DNA from 4 places in the Caldanaerovirga acetigignens genome. Region 3 is predicted to be linked to each of the others. Evidence: riboswitches for the same ligand, from Rfam matches in the RefSeq annotation. Region 3 holds a riboswitch; each other region holds the start of a gene.
What was found. A riboswitch is a leader RNA that binds a small molecule or an ion and turns the genes downstream of it on or off. The one in region 3 is predicted to bind cobalamin.
Positions count from the first base shown of each region.

Region 1: linked by a shared signal. The riboswitch ahead of BUB66_RS08030 (ECF transporter S component) and the one ahead of BUB66_RS10335 (ABC transporter substrate-binding protein) in region 3 are both predicted to bind cobalamin.
Region 2: linked by a shared signal. The riboswitch ahead of BUB66_RS05310 (energy-coupling factor ABC transporter permease) and the one ahead of BUB66_RS10335 (ABC transporter substrate-binding protein) in region 3 are both predicted to bind cobalamin.
Region 4: linked by a shared signal. The riboswitch ahead of cobT (nicotinate-nucleotide--dimethylbenzimidazole phosphoribosyltransferase) and the one ahead of BUB66_RS10335 (ABC transporter substrate-binding protein) in region 3 are both predicted to bind cobalamin.

Region 1 covers NZ_FRCR01000009.1:42,939-48,833, forward strand. Annotated here, with positions in the region: gene BUB66_RS08015 (sigma-54 interaction domain-containing protein) at 1-14, shown strand, start outside; gene BUB66_RS08020 (cyclic 2,3-diphosphoglycerate synthase) at 67-1,380, opposite strand; gene BUB66_RS08025 (Spy/CpxP family protein refolding chaperone) at 1,613-2,089, shown strand; cobalamin riboswitch at 2,135-2,309, shown strand; gene BUB66_RS08030 (ECF transporter S component) at 2,404-2,904, shown strand; gene BUB66_RS08035 (AIR synthase related protein) at 2,888-3,628, shown strand; gene BUB66_RS08040 (hypothetical protein) at 3,635-4,504, opposite strand; gene fabZ (3-hydroxyacyl-ACP dehydratase FabZ) at 4,560-4,982, opposite strand; gene BUB66_RS08050 (rod-binding protein) at 5,016-5,291, opposite strand; gene flgG (flagellar basal-body rod protein FlgG) at 5,305-5,895, opposite strand, start outside.
Region 2 covers NZ_FRCR01000005.1:104,852-110,746, forward strand. Annotated here, with positions in the region: gene BUB66_RS05290 (cobyrinic acid a,c-diamide synthase CobB) at 1-694, opposite strand, end outside; gene BUB66_RS05295 (energy-coupling factor ABC transporter ATP-binding protein) at 696-1,520, opposite strand; gene cbiQ (cobalt ECF transporter T component CbiQ) at 1,537-2,271, opposite strand; gene BUB66_RS05305 (energy-coupling factor ABC transporter substrate-binding protein) at 2,258-2,545, opposite strand; gene BUB66_RS05310 (energy-coupling factor ABC transporter permease) at 2,542-3,243, opposite strand; cobalamin riboswitch at 3,385-3,564, opposite strand; gene BUB66_RS11895 (hypothetical protein) at 3,771-3,959, shown strand; gene BUB66_RS05320 (2-phosphosulfolactate phosphatase) at 3,998-4,744, shown strand; gene BUB66_RS05325 (hypothetical protein) at 4,808-5,128, opposite strand; gene groL (chaperonin GroEL) at 5,326-5,895, opposite strand, start outside.
Region 3 covers NZ_FRCR01000016.1:7,108-13,002, reverse strand. Annotated here, with positions in the region: gene BUB66_RS10350 (GHMP family kinase ATP-binding protein) at 1-512, opposite strand, end outside; gene cobU (bifunctional adenosylcobinamide kinase/adenosylcobinamide-phosphate guanylyltransferase) at 526-1,083, opposite strand; gene BUB66_RS10340 (FecCD family ABC transporter permease) at 1,107-2,153, opposite strand; gene BUB66_RS10335 (ABC transporter substrate-binding protein) at 2,167-3,120, opposite strand; cobalamin riboswitch at 3,227-3,403, opposite strand; gene ptsP (phosphoenolpyruvate--protein phosphotransferase) at 3,445-5,169, opposite strand; gene BUB66_RS10325 (bh protein) at 5,182-5,496, opposite strand; gene BUB66_RS10320 (NAD(P)H-dependent oxidoreductase) at 5,594-5,895, opposite strand, start outside.
Region 4 covers NZ_FRCR01000007.1:21,019-26,913, reverse strand. Annotated here, with positions in the region: gene BUB66_RS06570 (ATP-binding protein) at 1-1,311, opposite strand, end outside; cobalamin riboswitch at 1,539-1,714, shown strand; gene cobT (nicotinate-nucleotide--dimethylbenzimidazole phosphoribosyltransferase) at 1,800-2,855, shown strand; gene BUB66_RS06560 (HD-GYP domain-containing protein) at 2,861-4,132, opposite strand; gene BUB66_RS06555 (5'-methylthioadenosine/S-adenosylhomocysteine nucleosidase family protein) at 4,234-5,064, shown strand; gene BUB66_RS06550 (SPL family radical SAM protein) at 5,036-5,895, shown strand, end outside.

The sequences.
Region 1 (5,895 bases), on a different contig from region 3:
AGCTCTTCAGTTAACTCGATTTTAATTTGCCAAAAAGGGCTGTCCGCAGAGAACAGCCCTTTTTTATTATCTGAACTTCTGAAGTACATCTTCCAATGTCGGGGAGCCTATTTCTTGTAGCCTGTACCTAACCCTCACCGCAGGTTTGTCAATTTTCATAATCCTCCCCAAGTCAATAGGTGTACCCACCACTACTGCATCGCATTCAGTCCTGTTGATGGTTTCCTCAAGCTCTTTAATCTGAGTCTCACCGTAGCCCATGGCAGGTAGGATTACAGAAAGGTGGGTGTATTTGGCGTAAGTTTCCTTTATACTACCCACGGCGTACGGCCTCGGGTCGATTATGCAAGAAGCACCGAACTTTTTGGCTGCCACATATCCTGCACCATAAGTCATTTCGCCATGTGTGAGCGTAGGTCCATCTTCAACTACAAGTACCTTCCTGCCCTTTATCTTAGCCGGGTCGTCGACAAATATGGGCGATGCAGCTTCTACCACCTGGGCCTTAGGGTTAACCTCTTCGATGCTTCTTCGCACAGCATCGATCCCTTCTGGAGAAGCGGTATCAATCTTGTTTATCACCACCACATCCGCCATTCTAAGGTTGGTCTCACCCGGGTGGTATTTTACCTCATGACCCGGCCTGTGCGGGTCAACCAGCACGATATGCATATCGGTATGGTAAAATGGGAAGTCGTTGTTTCCGCCGTCCCATACTATCACATCGGCTTCCTTTTCAGCCTCTTTTAGGATCACTCCGTAGTCCACCCCTGCATACACCACTATTCCCATATCGATGTGAGGCTCATATTCTTCTCTTTCTTCGATTGTACATTTATGTCGGTCCAGGTCTTCATAAGTCGCGAACCTCTGGCATATCTGTTTCGACAGGTCCCCGTATGGCATAGGATGCCTTATTGCCACAACTTTTTTACCCATGTCCTTCAAAATTTCGCAAACCCTTCTGGTGGTCTGACTTTTTCCAACTCCCGTCCTTACAGCACCCACAGAAACCACAGGTTTTGTTGACTTTATCATGGTGCTCTTCGGACCCATGAGTCTGAAATCAGCACCTGAGCTTAGAACCCTCGATGCCTTGTGCATCACTTCTTCATGAGAAACATCGCTGTATGCAAAGACAACCTGGTCGACTTTTTGTTCTCTTATTAGCGTTTCTAGTTCGCTTTCGGGGTAAATAGGTATGCCATTGGGGTAAAGATTTCCTGCAAGTATAGGAGGATATTTTCTTTCTTCAATATTTGGTATCTGGGTTGCCGTGAAGGCCACGACTTCATATAAATCGTTGTCTCTAAAATAAGCGTTAAAAACATGAAAGTCTCTTCCCGCAGCTCCCATTATTATGGTCCTCATTCGTCTCATTGTAAAAACCCTCCCCTCTTATTTTTCCCACAACCTATAAAAGCAAAACTCATGCCATTACAGAATTACCAATTTCAAAGCCATATCTATTATGATCACTGCAAAAATTTTTTGCCCCAGATTATTTATTTTTGCACAATCAGAATTTCTTCATTTTCTCCTCAAAAATCCCTCACATTTTAAGGCTATAATAGACTTTGAAAGGCATTTAACCTATTAAGGGAGGGATAACATGACAAAGAAAATCCTGGCCTTTGGAATAGCAGCGGTATTGATACTGGGAACCGCTGCAGTGGCCATAGCGGCAGTGCCTGGTGTTTTTCCAAGCTCAGGCAGTAATTTTGGACTGCAATCTAAGCTCAATTTGACTGATGAACAGTACAGCAAACTCAGGGATATACAGGCAGAATTCTTCCAAAAAATGACTCAATTTAGGAGTGACATGGCAAAAATCAGACTTGAGCTGCATGACCTATACTTATCAAAAAACCCCGACCAGAAAGCCATCGACGAGAAGCTAAAGGAATTAAGCGACCTCAGAAATAAAATGTTTGACCTGAAATGGGAATATTACGAAAAAATTAAAGGCCTTCTTACTGAAGAACAGCTTTCGCAGCTTAGAGGATTTTGGGGACTCGGGTTTGGAATGGGACCCGGTTTCTGCCACGGTTTTGGCACGATGGGAAGGGTTTTTGGCCCCGGAATATAATACTTGACAAGTTACCTTCGCAAGATTTATAATTGTTGTGAAACTAGAAATATGCGCCTTCAAGGTGCCCCTTTTGGGGAGAATAGGGAAGTCCGGTGAAAGTCCGGCGCGGACCCGCCACTGTAACGGGAAGCCCCTTAAAAAGGCCACTGGGAAACTGGGAAGGCTTAAGGCGGCGATGAACCGGAGCCAGGAGACCTGCCTTGGAAGGTAGATGTCCGGGGATGATGGCAAAGTCCACGGTCTAATTTGCAATTAGACTGTGGGCTTTTTTCGTTTATTATAATAATTTTTAAGCAGGAGGTATTAGCCTTATGGTAAACCAAAAGACAAGAGCTCTCACCCTTAGTGCCATTTTTGTAGCCCTGAGCTTCATAGGTGCAGGCATAAAATTGCCAAGCCCAACGGGAACCGTGGCCTTTGATTCAGCCCCGGGGTACATGGCAGCATTGTTTCTGGGCCCCTCTTACGGCGCCCTCACCTCTTCATTAGGGCACATCTTCACCAGCATGAATGCAGGCTTTCCTCTCTCGGCCCCGATCCACCTTCTAATAGCTATCGAAATGGCATTTTTTGCAGCGGTATTTGCCATTATAGGTAAAAGGAATTTAACTTTGGCGATAATAACGACAACACTGCTAAACGGCGTATTAGCGCCGGCGAGCCTGCTGCTCTTTCCCGGTTTTGGCAGTGGCTTTTTTACGGCAATTGTAGTCCCGCTCACGGTGGCATCGGCTTTAAATCTGTCGCTGGCCGCCCTCGTTTATTCGCTTATAAGAAGGACAAAGGGGGAAAGTTATGTGGATAAAAAATGAAGCTTTGCCGAATAGAGATGTGGTGCTGATAAGGATTGTCGGGGGAAATTTTCTTGCGGTGGCTTGCGACTCAGCCGGAGGTATAGGGGAAAAGGAACATGACCTTGTGAAGGTTTCCCCTTACATCACCGGAAGATTTACATGTCGGGTGACCTTGATGGAACTTTTTGCGATAGGTGCAAAGCCTCTGACATTGACGGCTACCATTTCGTGCGAACCGTCCCCCACGGGAGAAGGTCTTCTTAGGGGAATCAAAGATGAGCTTTCCGCCTGCGGGCTTGATGGCGTCCCCTATGCCGTGAGCACCGAGAAAAATATTCCAACATGCCAGACAGCACTTGGAGTTACAACAATCGGAATCGCAAGCATCGATGAAATACGCATGGGTAAAACAAAGTCCGGAGATATAATTTACTGTCTTGGCGTTCCCAAAGTTGGAAATGAAGTATCCCTCGAAGACCCCGACATCGCCGATGCCTTGGCTGTAAAACGGCTTTTAGCCATAACTGATGTGCACGATATTATTCCGGTAGGTTCAAGAGGAATAAAAGGCGAGGTAGAACACCTCGCCAAAGTATCAGGTTTTTCAGTGCAGTGGGAAAGGTTATTGTCCGTAGATATTAAAAAATCCGCTGGACCTGCTACCTGCGTCGTTTTTACCGCGCCTGAAACCCTTGAATTAAAGGGTCTCAGACCGGTTTTCCGGTTGGGGACCCTCTTGTGATTATCTTTAGTGGAACTTTTTTTCAGCCTCTTTAATGTTTTTTTCTGCAATTTGGCATTTCATTTTAATCAGATTGGGATCTTTTATTTCAACGGCTTCTTTCAATTCTTTAAGTGAAAACTCTACTTTATTTCCCGTTAAACTATCCTTCAGCCGGGGTTTGCCCATCTTCCATTCCTCCTGGGCTTTCATCATGGAGGCTGAAGCTTCCTCGTTTTGGTCGCTTAAGGCCCTGTAAGCCGCATCTCGCAGATAATACAGGGTTCTTTTGGCGCTCACGGCACGGCTCGATTCAAAAAGGCTTTCGAAAGCCACGGTCCTGTAGTAAAGGTCATTGGCTGCCAGCAAGCCGCCGTAAAGGTCCTGTTTTGTCAGCATCTTTGTAACTTCATTTAGCTTTTCGTTAAAGGCGGTTATTATATCAATTTGTGCCCCTTGCTGCATGGCCAGTTCTCTAAATTCATTCCATTCGCCGTGGATGAGAAATACCATTTTTTCGTACTTTGCCCAGTCGGGCTGAAGACTCGATCTTTTCTGTTGACTTACCCCCTGCTGCCCTTCCTTACTTTGTTGATGTCCCTGTTTGCTCTGATTTTCCCCGCCGTTTTGCGCTCCATGAGCTCCTTGAACACCTGTGCTTTCCGCAGGAGGAGCCTTTAATGCAAAATAATCTTTCTCGAATTCTTTTACCAGCTTCTCTACGTCTTCCTCGAGCTTTTTAAGGGCAAACATCCCTTTTTTTTGTTGACGGGAGCTTTCCGGTGAAGTCCTTGCTGAACTTTTTGAGCAGCCTGTAATTAAAGCCAGTATGATAAAAAGCAGTAAAACTCTCCACGTGTACGTTAAAAATACTCTTAAGGTTTTTGGAGGCATCACTTACATCACCTCTCCTCACCTTAAGAGTATTTTTCCACCGCTTTCGGCTTTTTATTTATACTAAGGCAAACATGAGAATACCTTCAGCCGCCGTCTCATCATTTACCGTAGCCCGTGCCTTTCCCTTACCTACAGGACCTTTTAGTTTAATAACTTCAACTTCTAGCGTTAGGATATCTCCCGGAACCACTTGCCTTTTGAACCTCATTTCGTCTATCCCGGCAAAAAGTGCGAGCTTCCCCTTATTTTCCTCCAAGCTTAGTATGGCTACGGCGCCCACCTGCGCCAGGGCTTCCACAATGAGGACCCCAGGCATTATGGGTTTACCCGGGAAATGACCCTGGAAATAGGGTTCGTTAGCCGTAACGTTCTTTACACCTTTTGCCCTTTTCCCGGGTTCCACCTCCACTATTTTATCCACCAGCAAGAAAGGGTATCTGTGCGGTATTATCTTTTGGATCTCATCAATTCCGAACATCAAAGAAACCTCCGCATTTTATTTTTTGCTTTTTTAAGCGTATTTTGAAAGCTGTTTGTATAATTCTTCCGCAATTCCCATCCCGTTATTCTTTGAAATTTCTTCTGACAAAGCATCGTCATACAACGACTGGAAAATATCGTATGATAGGCTGTTGCCAAAAAGTCCACCATTCGGAACTGTCTTTCGCATTTCTTTTAAAAGATACTTCAAAAAAATGGCCTCGAATTGCTCGCACGCCCTTTTGAGTTCAACCTTTCTAGCTTCGGCACTTCCGGAAGGCGAGTAAAAATTCAATGGTTCAATCAAGTTTCAAAGCCCCCTATCTTCTAAGGTTATTCGCCTCTCCTAACATCTCATCAGCGGCCTGAATGGCTTTGGTGTTTATTTCATAAGCCCTCTGTGCCACTATCAAATTTACCATCTCCTCGACAACCTGAACGTTAGAAAGCTCTAGAAAGCCCTGGAGTATATTCCCGAATCCTGGCTCTTCAGGCGTCTGTTTCAAAATGTACTCCCCCGAAGCTGCGGTTTGTTCAAACAAGTTGTTTCCTATGCCCAGCAGTCCTTCGGGATTCAAAAACTTGGCGATGGCTATGGTACCTATTTCCTGGATAGCTCCCGTTGCGTCCTTTCCGGTGATCACACCTCCTGCCGATATGCTGATGTCCGTCACATCCTGGGGTATGGAAATATAATCTTCATCGGTGCTGAGAACGTAATATCCTTCCGATGTCACCAGATACCTGTCGTTTCCATCCATTGAAAGCTTGAAAGAACCGTCTCTTGTAAAAACTCGGCTCCCGTCGGGTCTTTCAACCATAAAAAAGCCATCCCCATCTATGGCCAAATCGAAGGTGTTTCCCGTCTGCTGAAGGTTGCCTGTTGTAAAGGTCCTCGAAGTGGAAGAAGG
Region 2 (5,895 bases), on a different contig from region 3:
ATACAAAATTTTCATCACAGGAGACCATTGCGAGAAGCTGTTCCAGATCTATGTATTTTTTTATTTTTTCAAATAGCTTTTGGAATTTCCCCTCCAGGTTCCTCATTTCCCATACGGGCAAAAGCCCCAGGTGTCTTTCCGGAAGGGAAAGCTCCTCGTCGTACGGCAAGTATCCTAAAGCCGGAAGTTTCAAATCCTGCATCAGGCACCGTTTCAAGAGCAAATAGTGGCTTTCGCTATTTACCTTGTTCAGTATAACCCCTTTAACATTAAGGCCTTCGTCGAATTCCTTGTAACCCTTTACCATCGCGCTTATGCTCCTCGCCATTCCCGATGCATCCACAACCAACACCACGGGAATCCCGAGGACCTTTGCCACGTGGGCGCTGCTGGCATGGCCGGTGTCGTCAAGGCCGTCGAAAAGTCCCATGACCCCTTCTACCACCGAAACAAACCGGCCCTTTGATTTCTTTATATACAATTCCCTGAGTTTTTCTTCCCCCTGCATAAATATGTCCAGGTTGTACGATGGAGTTTTTGTTACAAATCGGTGATAAGCCGTATCTATATAATCCGGCCCCACCTTGAAGGCCGCCACTTGTCCCATTTCCGAAAAAGCTCCCATTATTCCGAGGGCCAGCGTAGTCTTGCCGGAACCGCTATGGGTTCCTGCAATCATGAACCCTTTTGCCAAGTCAATCCCCTCCGTCGCTTTCGAGCATTGAGGCAAGCTGCTTAAAATCTCTGGGGAAAGAGCCTTTAAGCAGTCCTCTCTTTTTAAGAAGATCGCCTATTTTTACCATAAAGGGCTTTTCCAGACCTGATTCTCCAATAAGTTCATCGTCGGTAAAAATTTCTAAAGGGTTTCCCTGCGCCAAGACTTTGCCGTCTTTCATTACAACTATCCAGTCTGCAAAACTAAAGGCCAGGTCTACGTCATGGGTCGATATTACGATTTGTTTTCCCAAGCGGTATAATTTTTCCATCATTTCCACCAGTTCAGCCGAAGACCTAGGGTCTAAATAGGCCGTCGGTTCGTCAAACACCAGCGCATCCGGGTTCATCGCAAGAACCGAGGCGATGGCGACCTTCTTTTTTTGTCCGTAGCTTAAAAAATGCGCCGGTCTATATTTCAGCTCATCTATTCCCATGGTTTCAAGAGCTTTGAGTACCCTATTCCTCACTTCATCTTCTTGGAGGCCGAGGTTCATCGGCCCGAAGGAGACCTCTTGAAATACGCTTCCCGCAAACATCTGGGCGTCCGGGTCCTGAAAGACCAGTCCCACCTTTTGCCTCCAGGTTTTCAAGAAAGCCTTTGTATACTCTACCTTTGAACCCTCGTAATATACAGCGCCTTTCTTGGGCTTCAAAAGACCTATAAAGTGAAACAGCAGCGTGGACTTTCCCGCGCCGTTCGGCCCTAATATGGCGACTTTTTTCCCTTTTTCAAGCCTTAAGTTTACTCCTTTTAAAGCCCAAACGCTGCCGGGATATGCGTAGTAGACATCAATCAATTCCATCCAATACTTTCCCATTTTATCCCTTTCCCCATTTTACTAGTGAGTTAATAGCCGAGAGAATCATCGCCGAAACGACTATTATCGAAGCCCACATTGCAAAAATGGTATTTTCTTTCTTATTGTCGTTTGGACGAATATCCAGGACTTTCAGCTCTCCACCGTCATATCCCCTGGCCTCCAGCGCCATCTGAAGCTTATTGGAGCCTTCCATGGCCTTTGTAAAAAGTCCCGAGACCAGAAGGCCCGTGGAGCGAAGAGAAGATTCAAAACTAATATACCCGAGCCTTGCAGCCTGGGCGCTGTAAATCATTCCCGCATAGTCGGCCAAGGTAAAAATCTGCCTGTAAGTCAAAAAAGCAAGCTCCACAAAAAGCCGGGGCACCCCCAGACCTTTTAATGCCACCACTATTTCTAGGGCTGGAGTAGTAAGGCAAAGGAAATAAAAGCACGAGACCATCGCGAGGGAGCGGCTGCAAAGCAGAGCCGCTTCCCTTGGAGAATATGAAGAGAGGAATACCACAAAAGCTCCTGGCAGCAGAAAAAGCATTGCCCCTGAAAGCAGCCCTGCGTAGCCCTTCAAGTCTATCCCCGCTATAAAAACCGCTGCAGTCGCCATTATCGCAAAGATAAAAAGGTGGACCCAGAACCCTCCAGCGAATCCCAGAACCATCATCGAAAAGGCAAAAGCCATTTTATAAAGCGGGTTTACGTCTTTTAAGCGATTGTTGTAAGCATATCTATCTAGAAACATCTTCTGCTCCCTTCAGTTTTAAATAAAAATAGATTCCGAGGACAAGTCCTAGCGTTACCTGAAATCCAAAGAGCAGTTTCTCCATGAGGTCGCTTTCGGGCTCCCATAGATTTGAAAGCCAAGGCGTATAATCCGGATTAATATTTAAGATGAGCTCCATCGCCCTGTCGTCGGAGCCCTCAAATCCGAGGTCAAGCTTAAATGACAGAAAAAGCAATGTCAAGAGGATGACCATAAGGGCAAGTAAAAGCCTCAAATGCCGTCCTTCTTTCAATTAAGACCCTCCCCTTTTATCATATTTTCCACCGCACCTTTTGCCCTCTGCTCAAGCAAATCCAGAGCAACGACCGTTACAATCCCTTCTGCTATTGCAAGGGGCACCTGGGTTACTGCGAAGATCCCGGCAAATTTCAAAAACGAAGCTAAAAAACCTCCTACCCTGTCGGGAAACGCCAGGGCCAATTGTAAGGAAGTAACGGCGTAAGTTGCAAGGTCCCCTAAAGAAGCTCCGAGAAATACCGCGATATTTCGAGAAAGGCCCGCCCTCTTCGCCGCCCTATATACCCAATAAGAAATAAAGGGACCTGCCACCGCCATAGAAAAAGAATTAGCCCCCAGGGTGCTCAGCCCGCCGTGGGCAAGGAGCAGAGCCTGGAAAAGCAGCACTATGCCGCCTATTACCGCCATCGGGAAGGGCCCGAACAATATCGCCCCTAGGCCCACACCTGTAGGATGGGAGCAGCTACCCGTAACCGATGGCAGTTTTAAGGCTGAGAGCACGAAAGCAAAAGCCCCGGCAAAACCCAGAAGCACCTTGCCCGAAGCATTAGACATGATCTTTTTTCTTATGTATGAAAGTCCAACCAGCAAAAACGGAATGTAAACAGCGTACCATAGGACGCTCCATGAAAGGGGCAAAAACCCTTCCATTATGTGCATCGCATAAGCTTCGGCATGGTAAAAGGTAAGCATAACCAAGGTCAAGAACGAAGCAGTCTTTTTCACTTTCAAAACTCCTTTCAGATTTTTTAAAATAAAAAACCTCTTAACTACGAAGTGTTAAGAGGTTATGTGTAAATCCATCCTCTATACACCCCCTATCACTCGTAGGTAAGTGTATAAAAGATACAGGCAGGTCTCCTGGCTCTGGTTCACCGCCGCCTTATGCCTTCCCGGTCACCCAGTGGCATCCTATAAGGCGGCTCCCCATCACAGTGGCGGGACCGCGCCGGATTTTCACCGGACTTCCCTCTTAGCCGGCATTTCGCCGGAACCTGTATCCCTTATATTCGATTTTCCTTACTAAAAGATATAACATTTTTCGAAAGGTTTGTCAATTTATAAAACATAAAAGTTGATGCGTCAAATGAAGATTGATATAATTTCCTTAAGAAATCCGGCCAAAAGGTGGTTTTCGTGAACAAAAAAAATTGGAAAGATGAGTCTCGGAGTTGAAGATTTTTTCTCCTTATTCAGATATGGTCCGGGAAGCCCAAGAAATGGTAGAATTGTTATCGACAAAAATAAAAGGCATTTCGAAACGCCTGCGCAAGGAAAAGGAACTTAGCTTCTACAGCGCCGAGGATTTCATCCCTACCGAAGAGTATGGGCCTGAATATGTCGAAATGGCCATTAAAGATGCGGAGTTTGTTCTTAAAACCGTTGAGGAAGCATTTAATAAAACATAAATAAAATAAGGGCAATTCTGCACAAAGGGGAGAGAAGAATGCAAATTGAAGTATATCCCACCTGCGACAGCGTAAAAAATTTGAGCGGGAAAACCGCAATAGTAATAGACGTCCTCAGGGCTACCAGCGTCATAACCACAGCTCTTTTTAACGGCGCAAAAAGGGTCATCCCAGCGCCTTCTGTGGATGACGCTTTGATTCTAGCAAGGAAATTTGAAGGTCACGTCCTCCTCGGCGGCGAGCGGGGCGCGGTTAAGATTCCCGGCTTTGACCTGGGAAATTCACCCCTGGAATACAAAAAAGAGCTGGTTTCTGGCAAAACGGTCATCCTCACTACCAGCAACGGAACGAGGGCCATAAAGGCTTCCGAAAGCGCCGAGCACGTATTCATAGGTTGTTTTCTCAACGCGTCAGCAGTAGCCGAAAAAGCCTTGAAGCTTGCCTTGCTCGGCGAAGCCCCCTGCGTATCCATAGTTTGCGCCGGGACGCTGGGGGAATTTTCTCTCGACGATTCCGCATGTGCCGGCCTTATTGTGGATATCCTGGTAAGGAACATAGAAAGGGAAAAAGAACCACCGGAGCTTTCGGACCTGGCCTTCGCCTGCCGGGACCTTTACTTAAAATACCAAAGTAACCTGAAAGCATTCATATCCCATGCAGCACACTACAAAAGGCTTCTTGGCCTTGGCTTTGAAAAAGATATAGATTACTGTTTGCAAATTGACGTTATTGACTGCGTGCCGGTGTATGATAAAAAAACTTTGGAAGTGAAGATCGTCCTGTGAAGGTGCCATAGCCGATATAAGCCACTGCATATTGCCATGGCTGACTTGGGAAATAAAGGCATTTCACACCGCTTTCTTTTTAAGCCAGGCCACGGTGTAATATGTCGGCCTATCCTGTACAATCGCATAGAATTCTGTTTCCAGCATCAGGCCGTTATACCTCATAACTATTTCCTTCAATTTTTCCTGCGATATGCTTTCAAGAAACGCAACTATAACCGCTTTCCCGGCTCTTCGCCTTCTCGCTGCCGCTTCTATGGACCTGTTGTCTATTGCCGGTATAATGTCGATAACCGTGCCGTCATCCCTTAACAAAGCCGCCACGAACGCAGGCCTAGGTGCCTTTGCAAGCCTTCGCCTTATTTCGAACACCACCGGATTCATATCTATTTTCCCCCCTGAACGTTTTAAACCGCGAAATAGGACAAAGCTCCTTATACTACCTATATGTCGCCATACTCATTTTTATGCCACGATTTTTGCGAACATTTGTTTTCTCTTTAAAATATATAACATCGGATTAAATTTTTCAACAGGCAAAAAAAAATCCCGCCGAAATTTTCGGCGGGATTTTTTTTCGATTAATACATGTCAGGGTTTGGCATAGGCTGGTTCTTTTCTTTTTCGGGGATATCCGCCACGACGGCTTCGGTGGTGAGCACCATGGCTGCAAGGCTTGCAGCGTTTTGGAGCGTAGAGCGGGTTACCTTCGTCGGGTCGACGATGCCTTTCTTAAACATGTCACCGAATTCTCCGCGGAGTGCATCAAAACCGATGCCTTTTTCCATGGTCTTAAGTTTTTCTACGATCACAGAACCATCAAGGCCAGCGTTGTATGCAATCTGCCTTACGGGTTCCTCCAAGGCCCTTCTTATAATGTCTACGCCGATCTTCTCATCACCTTCGGCGTTGACTTTGTCGAGTGCGGGCAAGGCGTTGATGAATGCAGTTCCGCCGCCGGGCACAATACCCTCTTCAACCGCAGCTTTGGTAGCAGAGAGCGCATCCTCGATGCGGTGCTTCTTCTCTTTGAGCTCGGTTTCGGTAGCCGCACCAACCTTGATGACCGCTACGCCGCCAGCCAGTTTCGCCAGGCGTTCCTGCAGTTTCTCCCTGTCGAAGTCGGAGGTCGTCTCTTCAATTTGAGCTTT
Region 3 (5,895 bases):
TCCTCAGGGACAATTATATAAACGTTCATCGGCGGGAGCTGCCCCAGACTTTCTCTCCAGGTTCCCCGAAGGTGGTCGAAAATCACGCATCCCTTGTACATCACGCCATCGCTCGGTTCTATAGACAAAGCTATATCCGCCACAAGGTCTGGTGATATATCTTTGTTTACAGCTTTGGCAGCAGCAAAACAAGCTGCCACAATATCGGCAGTACTTGAAGAAAGACCCTTTCCTACAGGTATTTGAGATATAATGCGCAGGCTGAAATCTGCTTTATCAAACCCCCAAAAATCCAGGAGCTTCCTTACGGCATACCAAGTTTTTCTTTGTTCTTTAGGCACTTTTTTTTGATTTGCGACAAACCCGTCTTCTTGCCTTTCGAGCAACTTAATTTGCACCGTCGTATAAAGGGCAACGGGACAGGTGATGAGAAAGTTTTTTCCATTTATCATCCCCTGTACTATTTCACCGCAGCTTGCAGGACACCGAGCTTCTCCAATCAAATTTCTCACTCCTGAACCGCCTTTATTTAATCTTTATGGGTATGCCTGAAACCATAAAATACACCTCATCAGAAGTTGCAGCTATTATCTGATTTACTTCTCCGAGCAGGTCTCTATAAAACCTCCCTAGAGGATATTCCGGCACCAACCCCAACCCCACCTCATTAGAGACTATGATAACCTTTTGTTTTAAACTTTTTGCCAATTCTAGCATATTTTCGACTTCGTCAATGTATGCTTTTCTAAAATATTCCCTCTCCTTCTCATCTTCCACATCAACACCGCAAACCCAATTGGATGTCAGCAAAGCCATGCAATCGATAAGGATAGCACTGTATTCATCATAATTTTCGTCTTCTTTTATATGTTTTAAGACCCTCGATAGAAATTTATGTTCTTCGAAAGTTTTCCATGTCGAAGGTCTCCTTTTTCTGTGAATCAAAATGCGATGTTCCATCTCCTCATCTAAGGCCTGGGCTGTTGCTATGTATATTACTCTTTCTCCTAACTCTCCTGCTTTTTTCTCTGCAAAGCGACTTTTCCCGCTGCGGGCTCCACCCGTGACGAAAATTATCTCCACTTATTTCATCTCCCGATTCAGTTTCAAAGTCTGAAGTCTTTTTTGCTCTTCCTCAGCAAAAGATACAGGAAAAACGGCCCACCGAAAAGCGCCGTAAGTATGCCTACCGGCAGCTCTGTAGGGGCTATAACTATTCTTGACACCGTATCGGCCAGCATAAGATAAAGTCCTCCTGCTAAAGCCGACATGGGATACAGTTTCCAGTGGTCAGGGCCAACCACCATCCTCATAACATGGGGTATTATAAGCCCCACGAAACCTATAACTCCGCTCACCGAAACTGCAGAAGCAGTCAAAAGCGATGCTGCGGCTAGACATACTTTTTTTAGTAATTCTATATCTACCCCTGTAAAAAAAGCCGTATTCTCACCCAATTGAAAAATATTAAGCGCTCGAAGGTTGCATATTCCGAGCAAAAAGCCTATGACCCCGTAAGGTAGATTCATGGATACTTCTTTCCACCCTTGCGATGAAAAGCTTCCCAAAAGCCAAAAATAGATTTGATGCAGCTTTTGGTCGCTAAAATACATTAAAAACGACACCAGAGCCGATATGAAGCTGCTTACCGCTATCCCCGAAAGCAAAAGAGTATTAGAATTAGCCCTTCCGGCAATACTCGCAACCATGTAAACAATTATTACAGTCATGAGAGAGCCCAAAAAGGCAAACAGGGGTATGGGCCCCAATCCCATAATACTTACCCCAGAAAATAACAAAATGGCCAGAGCTGCCCCTAAAGCCGCACCGGATGATGCGCCGATAATGTAAGGATCAGCAAGGGGATTGCGGAAAATGCCCTGATATATTACTCCCGCTGCAGAAAGTTCAGCTCCAACAAGGAAGGTCAAAATTATCCTGGGAAGCCTCAATTTTAAAATTATAACCTCATGGGATTGTGACCACATAGGATGCAATTTATTTTGCAAAACCGGAACTTTGCTAAGTATAATTTTTAAAATCTCTGAGGGAGGGACGCTGACAGCCCCTACCCCCAGCGAAAACAGACTTCCTACCAACGTTAGAATCAGCAAAAGTAGGTATATTTTTCCAACCCTTTTTTTTGCATCCATCAAATAACCCTCGTTAATCCTTAAAAATTTCCGGGTGAATGATTTTTGCAAACTGTTCAAGTCCATCCACCAATCTGGGAGTGGGCCTTTGGATTATATTTTCATCGACGTAATACACCTTTCCTTCCTTTATAGCTTTTATATTTTCCCAGCCCGGACGCTTTATTATATCCTCCTTCGTCTGATTGCTGCTTCCGTGATGGGAGAAAATTATTATGTCCGGATTTTTTTCTATGATCATCTCTTGACTGTATTCAGGATACGACTTTGCCGCGTCGGATGCAACATTGATACCTCCCGCATTTTCTATAAGATCATGGACGAAGGTGCCGGGTCCTGCTGACGTGATAGGTGACGGCCATAGTTCGTAAAATACTTTCGGCCTTTTGTCCTCAGGTATTGAAGAAACTTTTTCTTCGATGGATTCAACCCTTGATTTCAGATTGGCCACAAGCTCTTCAGCCTGCTTTTCTCTATTTGTAACCTTTCCAACTAACAACAATGCGTCTAAGACCTCATCTATATTTTTCGGATTTAACACCAAGATGGGAATTTGCAATTCTTCCAGCTTTCTCACCGGTTGCTCGTGCATGCTCGTTGCTAAAACTAAATCTGGTTTTAAAGTCAAAACCTTTTCCATATTGGGATCTGCAAACCCGCCAATTTTTTCCTTCTGCTTTGCTTCCTCAGGGTAATCGCAATAATCGGTGACTCCAACAACTTTATCGCCAAGTCCCAGGGCAAATAGGATCTCGGTGTTGCTGGGAGCAAGAGATATTATGCGCTCGGGTTCTTTCTCGATTACTACCTCTCTTCCCATCTGGTCCTTTACCGTCAACGGATATGCACTGTTGGAGTTTTCTTTGGTATCGGTTTTGGAATTCGACTTGCAAGATGCCAAAGTTATGGCAATTGCTACTGTAAGGATGACAACAAGCATTTTGTAAAAGGTGAATTTGCTTTTCACATTATTACCCCCCACATTTTAATTTGCCTTTAAAAAATAATCCCGGCCTTTCAGAGCCGAGAAACATTCTTCTAAAACAGTACTCCCCCTTTCCTCCGAAGGCTTCGTACTAGAAAACCAACAGGCAGGTCTCCTGGCTTCCGGTTCATCTTCCCTGCGCCTTCCCAGGATTTTTCATCCCAGTGGCCTAGCAGTTCATCACCGGTTACAGTGGCGGGGCCGCTCAGGAATTTCACCTGATTCCCTTTTAAACCCAAAGGGTACCTGATGGCAGTTATTCATTTTCCCTAAATTATTATACTTCAAAAACAGATACTCTCCAAGTTATTTAATTTCCTCTAAAACTTTATTTAGCATTTCCTTTATTTCAGCGGGGTTTTCCATTTCTAAAGCTTTATTTGCAATTTCCCTTGCCTGATCATAGGTTAGGGATCTAATTACCTTTTTGACCTGCGAAATGGAAGTGGCGCTCATAGAAAATTCGTCAAGACCCATCCCCAGAAGTATTGGGGCAGCAAGGGGATCGCCAGCCATTTCCCCGCACATACCTGTCCACTTTCCAGCCCTGTGGGAGGCGTCGATTACGTTCTTTATCAACCTCAACACCGCTGGATGGAAGGGCTCATACAGGTTTGCGATTTTCTCGTTCATCCTGTCTACCGCCAGTGTATACTGGATGAGGTCATTGGTGCCAATGCTGAAGAAATCAACTTCCTTTGCGAGGATGTCGGCAGTTACCGCAGCCGATGGAATTTCCACCATTATACCTACTTCCAAGTTTTCGTCAAAAGGTATTCCCTCATGCCTTAATTCGGCCTTCGCCTCTTCTAAAATTTCATTAGCTTTTCTCAATTCCGACAGGCTAGAAATCATCGGGTACATTATTTTAATTTTCCCGTAGTGGCTTGCTCTCAGGATAGCTCGCAATTGCACTTTGAATAACTGAGGATTATCCAGGCACATTCTTATAGCTCTCCACCCTAAAAACGGGTTAAGTTCTTCGGGCATTTCAAGGAAAGGCAGCTTTTTATCCCCACCGATGTCCAGAGTTCTAATTATCACAGGCCTTGGATACATTGCTTCTGCTACCTCTTTGTAAGCCCGGAACTGCTCTTCCTCATCGGGGAGGGTTTCCCTGTCCATATAAAGAAATTCAGTCCGATAAAGACCTATGCCTTCGGCGCCGTGCTCAAGCGCCCCTTTCACATCTTTTGGCGTCCCGATATTGGCAGCCAATTCCACACGCCTTTTGCCGTCTTTCGTTTCAGCGGGAAGATCTTTCAATTTTTTCAATTCTTCCTTATACCTTTGATACTCGAGTTTTAATTCGTTGTATTGTCGCAAAGTATCCTCACTTGGATTCACTAAGACTATACCCTTATTTCCATCGACTATGACGGTATCCCCTTCTGAGACTTCATTAGAAATGCTGCCCAATCCCACTACCGCCGGGATTTCCAAGGATCGAGCCATTATTGCCGTGTGAGAGGTCCTGCCTCCCATATCCGTGGCAAAGGCCTTTACTTTTTCCTTATCCATCTGCGCGGTATCCGAAGGAGTCAAATCTCTTGCAATGACGATGACTTCTTCGGCCAATTCTGCCAGAGATCGAATCGGGATACCAAGCACATTCTTTATTAGTCTTTCACTCACATCTTTTATATCGGCTGCCCTTTCCTTGAGGTACTCGTCCTCCATACTATTGAACATATCAACGTACTTTTTAGATACCTGACTTATGGCGTTTTCAGCAGTTATTCGCTCGCTCTTTATTTTTTCCCTTATCTCATCCATAAATATAGGGTCATCTAAAACCATGATGTGGGCGTCGAAAATCTGAGCCTTGTCTTTTCCAAGCTCACGCTCGGCCTTCTCTCTAATTTTTATTAGCTGCTCCCTGGACTTTGCAATACCTTCTTCCAAACGTTTTATTTCACCGACAATTTTCTCTTCAGCAATATTAGCCGTATCTATCTTAATTTCGCTTTCTTTTAGCACAAAAGCTTTTCCTATTTCGATGCCCGGCGAAGCCGCAATCCCTTGATACATCTTATCCCTCCGCTAATCCTTTTTTAATATTTCTTCTACTTCTTTTACTATTCTGTAAGGTTTAGTAATGATCCTAATGGGTAACGAAAGGAGAAATTTTGTGATGTCTTTTTCAAGCTCTTTTGTCATCCTGTAAGGTTTTGTTATTATCCGTTCGATAAATTCTGCCGCATAATTTTCTAATAATTTCTCCCTGTTTATTTCTATTTCACTGCCGCATTCTTCACATCTTATGCTTTTCAAGATTTTTCCTACATAGGTCACTACGTGAGGTGTATCTTTATTACAATGAAGGCAATAAAGCTCAGCCTTCATTTTTGAGGTCATATAAAAAACTCCCTCGTCTTTCGATTAATAAATTTAATCTTTTTTTAACTATACCTCGAAAATTAAAAAATATCAATATTGATTTTTAGTCACAGCCCTAACCAATCAGCTTCTCTTGCATTCTGCGCAACTGCAAAATTAGCGAGCCTTCATCTAATCTAATAGAATCATAAGTTATTACCTGTCCTTTTTTCACATTTTTTATCATTACCACGTTGCTGTTTACCAGTCCTATCGGCAGGGCGTTTTCTTTTTTCGCGTTTTTATAAGTATCTATTAAACCGTAAACCGTAAAACCTCCGATGCCGTCAAGGTGTTCCCCAACTTTTAAATCTTTTTTTGCTACTGCTATGGTCTCGGATACCGGAGCACCCTTAGGTACTATTGTAGGCTCCTTGT
Region 4 (5,895 bases), on a different contig from region 3:
TAACCTTCCTTCTAAATCGTCTATAAACTGCCTTGCAGTCCTCCCGGAACGTTGATTGTTCCACAATTCCCATCTTAACGCCAATTTTCTCAAGGTTTCTCCATCCAAATTTATTCCTCTTTTCTTCGCTATTCCCTCTACTATTTCAAGGTAAGCTTCCTGATCGGGAGAGGGGAACACCACGGTTATTCCGAAACGATCGGAGAGAGAGAGTTTCTCTTGTACAGTATCCTTGGGCTTAAGCTCATCAGTGCGGTCTTTTGTAAATTCTTTGACGATGTGCCTCCTGTTGGAGGTGGCATAGATCAATAAGTTTTCAGGAGTCTTTTCCAGACTGCCCTCTAAGATAGCCTTTAAGTATTTGTATTCCGTTTCATGCTCTTCGAAGGATAGGTCGTCTATAAAAACTATAAAGCGCTGGGGTCTGGTTCTCAGTAGAGATATTATTTGGGGAAGGCATGTCAACTGATATTTTAAGACCTCAACTATTCGAAGGCCCCTTTCGCCGAATTCATGGAGCATTGCCTTTACAGTCGAGGACTTACCGGTCCCTCGGTCGCCGTAAAGGAGCACATTGTTGGCCTTGAAGCCCTTAACGAATTGTTCAGTGTTCCTCAAGACTTCCATTTTTTGTTCTTCATAGCCTATTATATCATGAATCCTTATGGGATCGGGTTCTGCTATCCCTATCAGGTCCAATTTTCCGTCTTTCTCCTTGACTCGGAAGGCCCAGTATTTGCCGAAAATCCCACACCCCACTTTTTTATAAAATTCTGCCAAATCATCTACAAAGTTTTCCCACCCCGTTGAAGTTTCCAGCTTTTGCTTCAAGTTATATTTTTCCCTGTAGTAATATTCTGGATATGGGAACTTATTTCCCTTTGGTTCGCGGTTGATAGGGATAGAAGGTAAGTCAAGCCCTAGCTTTGCTTTGATGAAGCTCAAAATGACTTCAAAATTAAATTCAAAGACGGACTTAAGGAGCTTTAAATCAGTTTTGACGAGTTTTTTAAGGTGATCTGCAGTATCTTTTCCTGCCCTTTCAGAGCTCAAACTGAAAGGATTTTCATCTTCAAGCATGAGGTCGAGTATTAGGTTCTGAAAAGAATTTCCAACACCAAGAGCCCTTTCGCTTTTAGCCAAAAGTCCGTATAATAGGTCGCAGTAAGCTTCAGCGGAAAGCAAAGGATCGCCGGACTTCGCAGCTTTTAATAGGTTTTCGAATTTCTTTATCAAGGGGTCTTCCAGGAGTCTCCTGTATACCGAAAGACTTTTCAATGACAAAATTGTGGAGCTTACAATTGAGTTCATTTCTGGAGCCATACCTTTCTTCAACTCCTTTTTAATTATAGTGAAGGGGAAATGAAACTTATTTAAGACTTGCTTTAGAGCAACAAGACGAGCAGGAAGCTCCATGTCAATTAATTCGCTAATGGTTAATTGCACTCCTTCTTTTACTTGATGAATTTAAAAAATCTAATATGTCATGGAAGGAATTTTGGAAAGAATAGAGAATTATTATAATGTGTTAAAATTGTGAATACCGTAACCTTTCGGGTGCCCCGAGATGGGGAGAATAGGGAATCAGGTGAAAATCCTGAGCGGACCCGCCGCTGTGACGGGGATTCCCCTTGCAAAATGCCACTGGGAAACCGGGAAGGCGCAAGGGGAGATGAACCGAAGCCAGAAGACCTGCCCGGAAGGTTTGCTAAGGGATGATGGTAAAGTCCCTAGCTGTAATTTATTACAGTTAGGGACTTTTTATTTTACAAAAAAATTAAGGAAAAAGGAGGATGTTTATGGAAATCTTGGAAAGAGCATTAAAAAGTATAGGGGAACTGGATAATACGGCCATGCAAAGGGCGAGGGAAAGGCTGGACAACTTGACAAAACCTAAAGGGAGCCTGGGAGCCCTGGAAGACCTGGCAGTAAAATTAGCTGGGATAAGCGGTAAGGTGTTTAATGATTTCAGAAAAAAGACCGTGATTATAATGGCGGGTGACCATGGCGTTGCGGATGAAGGGGTCAGTGCATATCCAAAAGAGGTAACCCCCCAAATGGTGGTGAACTTCCTTTCTGGAGGGGCTGCCATAAACGTACTCGCGCGCCACGAAGGAGCCGAGATAATTTGTGTTGACATAGGAGTAGCTTCAGATGTGGACCATCCAGGCCTGCTTGTAAGAAAGGTAAAAAAAGGCACAGATAACATTGCAAAAGGTCCTGCCATGAGCAGAGAAGAAGCGATAAAAGCCATCGAAGTAGGAGTTGTCACCGCTTGGGAAAGCATAGATAAAGGCTCCGACCTTATTGCCACGGGAGATATGGGAATAGGAAACACCACGCCTAGCAGTGCAATACTTGCTGCATTTTCAGGTAAGCCCCTTGAAGAAATAGTCGGCCGCGGAACCGGGATAGATGACCTTCGCCTGCAGAAAAAATTAAACGCAATAAGAAAAGCTCTAGAGGTAAATAAACCCGACCCTGAAGACCCAATAGGGGTCCTTGCAAAAGTAGGGGGCCTGGAAATCGCAGGCATTGCAGGGGTAATTTTGGGAGCGGCCTCGCGCAGAGTACCTGTCATCATAGACGGTCTTATATCGACTGCCGGTGCCCTTATTGCTTCTAAGATAGATCCCCGTTCAATAAACTTTATGATAGCGTCTCACGTATCTGAAGAACCAGGTCACAAAGTAATGCTAGAACTTTTGGGGCTCAAACCCATGATCTTCATGAGAATGAGATTGGGTGAAGGTACTGGCGCAGTACTTGCCATGAATCTTGTAGAGGCGGCAGCAAAGATAATAAAGGAAATGGCGACTTTTGAGGAAGCAGGTGTTTCAAAAGAGGAAATATAATTAAACTAATAAGTCAAATTTTCGTAAAAACTCCTGTATTCTTCAGCGGCGGCCTTTTCTGCTCTTTTTCTTACCCTATTTACTTCCTCAAAGCTGGATTTCAAAACATCTACGACATAAAAATCAAGTGCGGAATTCTTTACCATTTCCTCAAGCACTTTTACGGCCTGCCCTTTGGTCATTCCCTTTCTGTAAGGTCTGTCCTCGGTGATAGCGCAAAATACATCGGCAACTGACATTATTCGGGAGCCCAGGGGCAGGTCGTAAGCCTTGTAATGGAAGGGATAGCCGCTGCCGTCCAGCTTTTCGTGATGAAAGGAAGCCCATGCCGTTATTTCTTCTAAGCCTTTTAGCGGTTCTAAGATGCGATATGTAAAAAAAGGATGGGATTTTACGATATCAAACTCTTTTTTAGTGAGACTTCCATTTTTTTCTAGAATTTCTACAGGCACCGCTAACTTTCCAAGGTCGTGTAAGTACCCCGCTATACTCATCATTAAGCATTCCCTTCCGGAAAAACCGCAAAGTTTTGCTAAGTATTCGGCAGTTGCCGCAACACCGCTGGAATGTGTAGCGGTAAAGCGGCTTCTGAAGTCTATTATATGGGAAAACAATTTTGCCACATCTAACAGGGTTTCAAGTTGGAGTTCGATTACAGGCAGTGTAACTCTACTCTTTAGAACAGAGCTTAAAAAGGGTGAGGTCACTTCCAGCCAAAAGCTCTCCTTGACAGCCACGTTTTTAAAGGCTTCTACAAGCTCAGGCAAAAACAGTCGATTGGACTGGCTTTCAACCCTCCTTACTATTTCCTTTGACCTTCTCAAAATGTCCATTTGGCTGCTTCCCGTGAGCACCGCTATGCGGTCAGCAAGGTGGAGTATGTGGCTGCCCAGAGGTACTGCTTTTCCGCTAAATTCTGCGCCTTCTCCATAGTTCCATGGGACGTGATGAAATCTTACCAGCTCGGCAATCTTGGAAAAAGGCAGGTAAGTTTTTAAAAGCTGGTAGCTCAACTCAGCGTGTTTATAGGGATTTTCCAGTTCAAACTGAAGAGCGTCTATACGTTCCTTAAAGGAAAGGGCCCCTATATCGTGCAATGCTCCTGCAATTATCAGGTCGTTTAAGTTTTCAGGAGGAAGATTTAATTCGTAGCCTATCATATATGCGATATATGCCACCTTAAAGTGATGATTGGCTACTAGGGGGCTTATGAGGTCTATAGTCTCCGATATGGACATGATGAAGTCGAAGAGTTGGATTTTTGGTTGTTTTACCATAAAAAGCTCCTTTCGAAAACTCTTGAGTTTTCTTAAAGGCTGAGATATGGTAAATTATATATTGATTATACCATAACCAATAGTAAAAAAGGTGAAAAACCGTGTTATTCATAGTAACTGCATATCACGTAGAGGCAAAGCCCATTATTGAATATTTTGGGCTGAAGAAGGTTTTAAAAAATAGCCGTTTCCAGGTTTTTGCCGGAAAGGAAATGGCTCTGGTGGAAAGCGGTCCGGGGGCTATTGCCTCCGCTTGTGCCACTTCCTTTTTATTAACCGAGTTTAAAGCTAGGAGCAAAGACATCGCGCTTAATATAGGCATCGCCGGTGCAAAAAATGATAATCTTAAAAAGGGCGAAGCTATCCTTTGTCACAAAATAATCTATAACGATACAAAGAGAGTATTTTATCCTGATATACTCGTAAAACATAATATGAAGGAAGGGGTTTTGGAAACTTTTGATTTTCCAGTGGTTAAGGGAGATTATCCTGCAGAACTTATTGAAGGCGACATAGTTGACATGGAAGGTGCTGGATTCTTTGAGGCTGCATCATTTTTCCTGCCTCCTCATGGCGTCCACTGTATCAAAGTTGTTTCTGATTATTTGGAAAGAGCAGTAGAGCCGTCTTTCGTATTGGATATTATTGGAGAAAACCTGCCTTTGATAGAGGGTTTCATTTCATCTTTAGAGTCGATTCACCGTTTTATGCCAAGGGGGTTATCTGAAAACGAAGAAAAGATAATTGACAAACTTGCGGAAAACCTCAGACTCACTTTTACGATGACTCATCAACTGAAGAATTTAATTCAGTATTATCTCTCAAAAAACGAAGGTCTACCATGGGAGCTTTATGAATTTTTAAACATAAAAGTGAATTCAAAAAGCGAGGGGAAGGTTTATTTTGAAAGGATTAAAAAAATGCTTTGTTAGAAGTTTTTCTCACATATACGTCGAAGAAGGGGTGGAGGAATCTCCTTTGACGAAAGAAATACTAAAAAAGTTTCCGAAGGCCGTCAAAGTCAGGATAAAGCACTACAAGGATGTATTTTGCAGGCCAAGGCAAAACTTTTTCGTTCAAGAGTCAAGCAGGAAACTGATAATCGCAGCCAAAAAAGGAGAGTTGCTGTACCAGGGGCCTGATATTTGTCACAGTTTCGGAAATGAAAACTTTTACTACGCTTCGCCGGCTTTGAACTGTGTTTATTCGTGCGATTACTGTTACCTTAAAGGAATGTATGCTTCGGCGAATCTGGTAATTTTCGTGAACGTAGAGGATTTCTTTAAGGAGATCGAAGACTTGATAAGGCGAAATCCGATTTACCTGAGCATTTCTTATGACACTGATTTATTGGCGCTTGAAAGAATTGCACCCCTTTGCACTAGGTGGATTGAGTTTGCGAGGGGAAAAGAGGATTTAAAGCTAGAAATACGCACGAAGAGCGCAAATTATTCAGCCATAAGCTATCTTGCGCCTGCTTGCAATGTGATTTTAGCCTGGACTCTTTCTCCGGATGAGGCAATTAAGAAGTATGAAAAAAATGCGCCTCCCCTCGAACTCCGACTCAAAAATGTAAAAAAGGCCATCGGCGATGGCTGGAATGTAAGGCTTTGCTTTGACCCGGTTTTGTATTTTGAAGATTGGGAAGCGGCTTACGAAAATTTGATAAGCCGGACTTTTTCGGTGATTCCGGCAGATAAGATAAAAGACGCGAGTATTGGCGTCTTTAGGATACCCCGCGATTACTTAAAGAGGATGAGGAG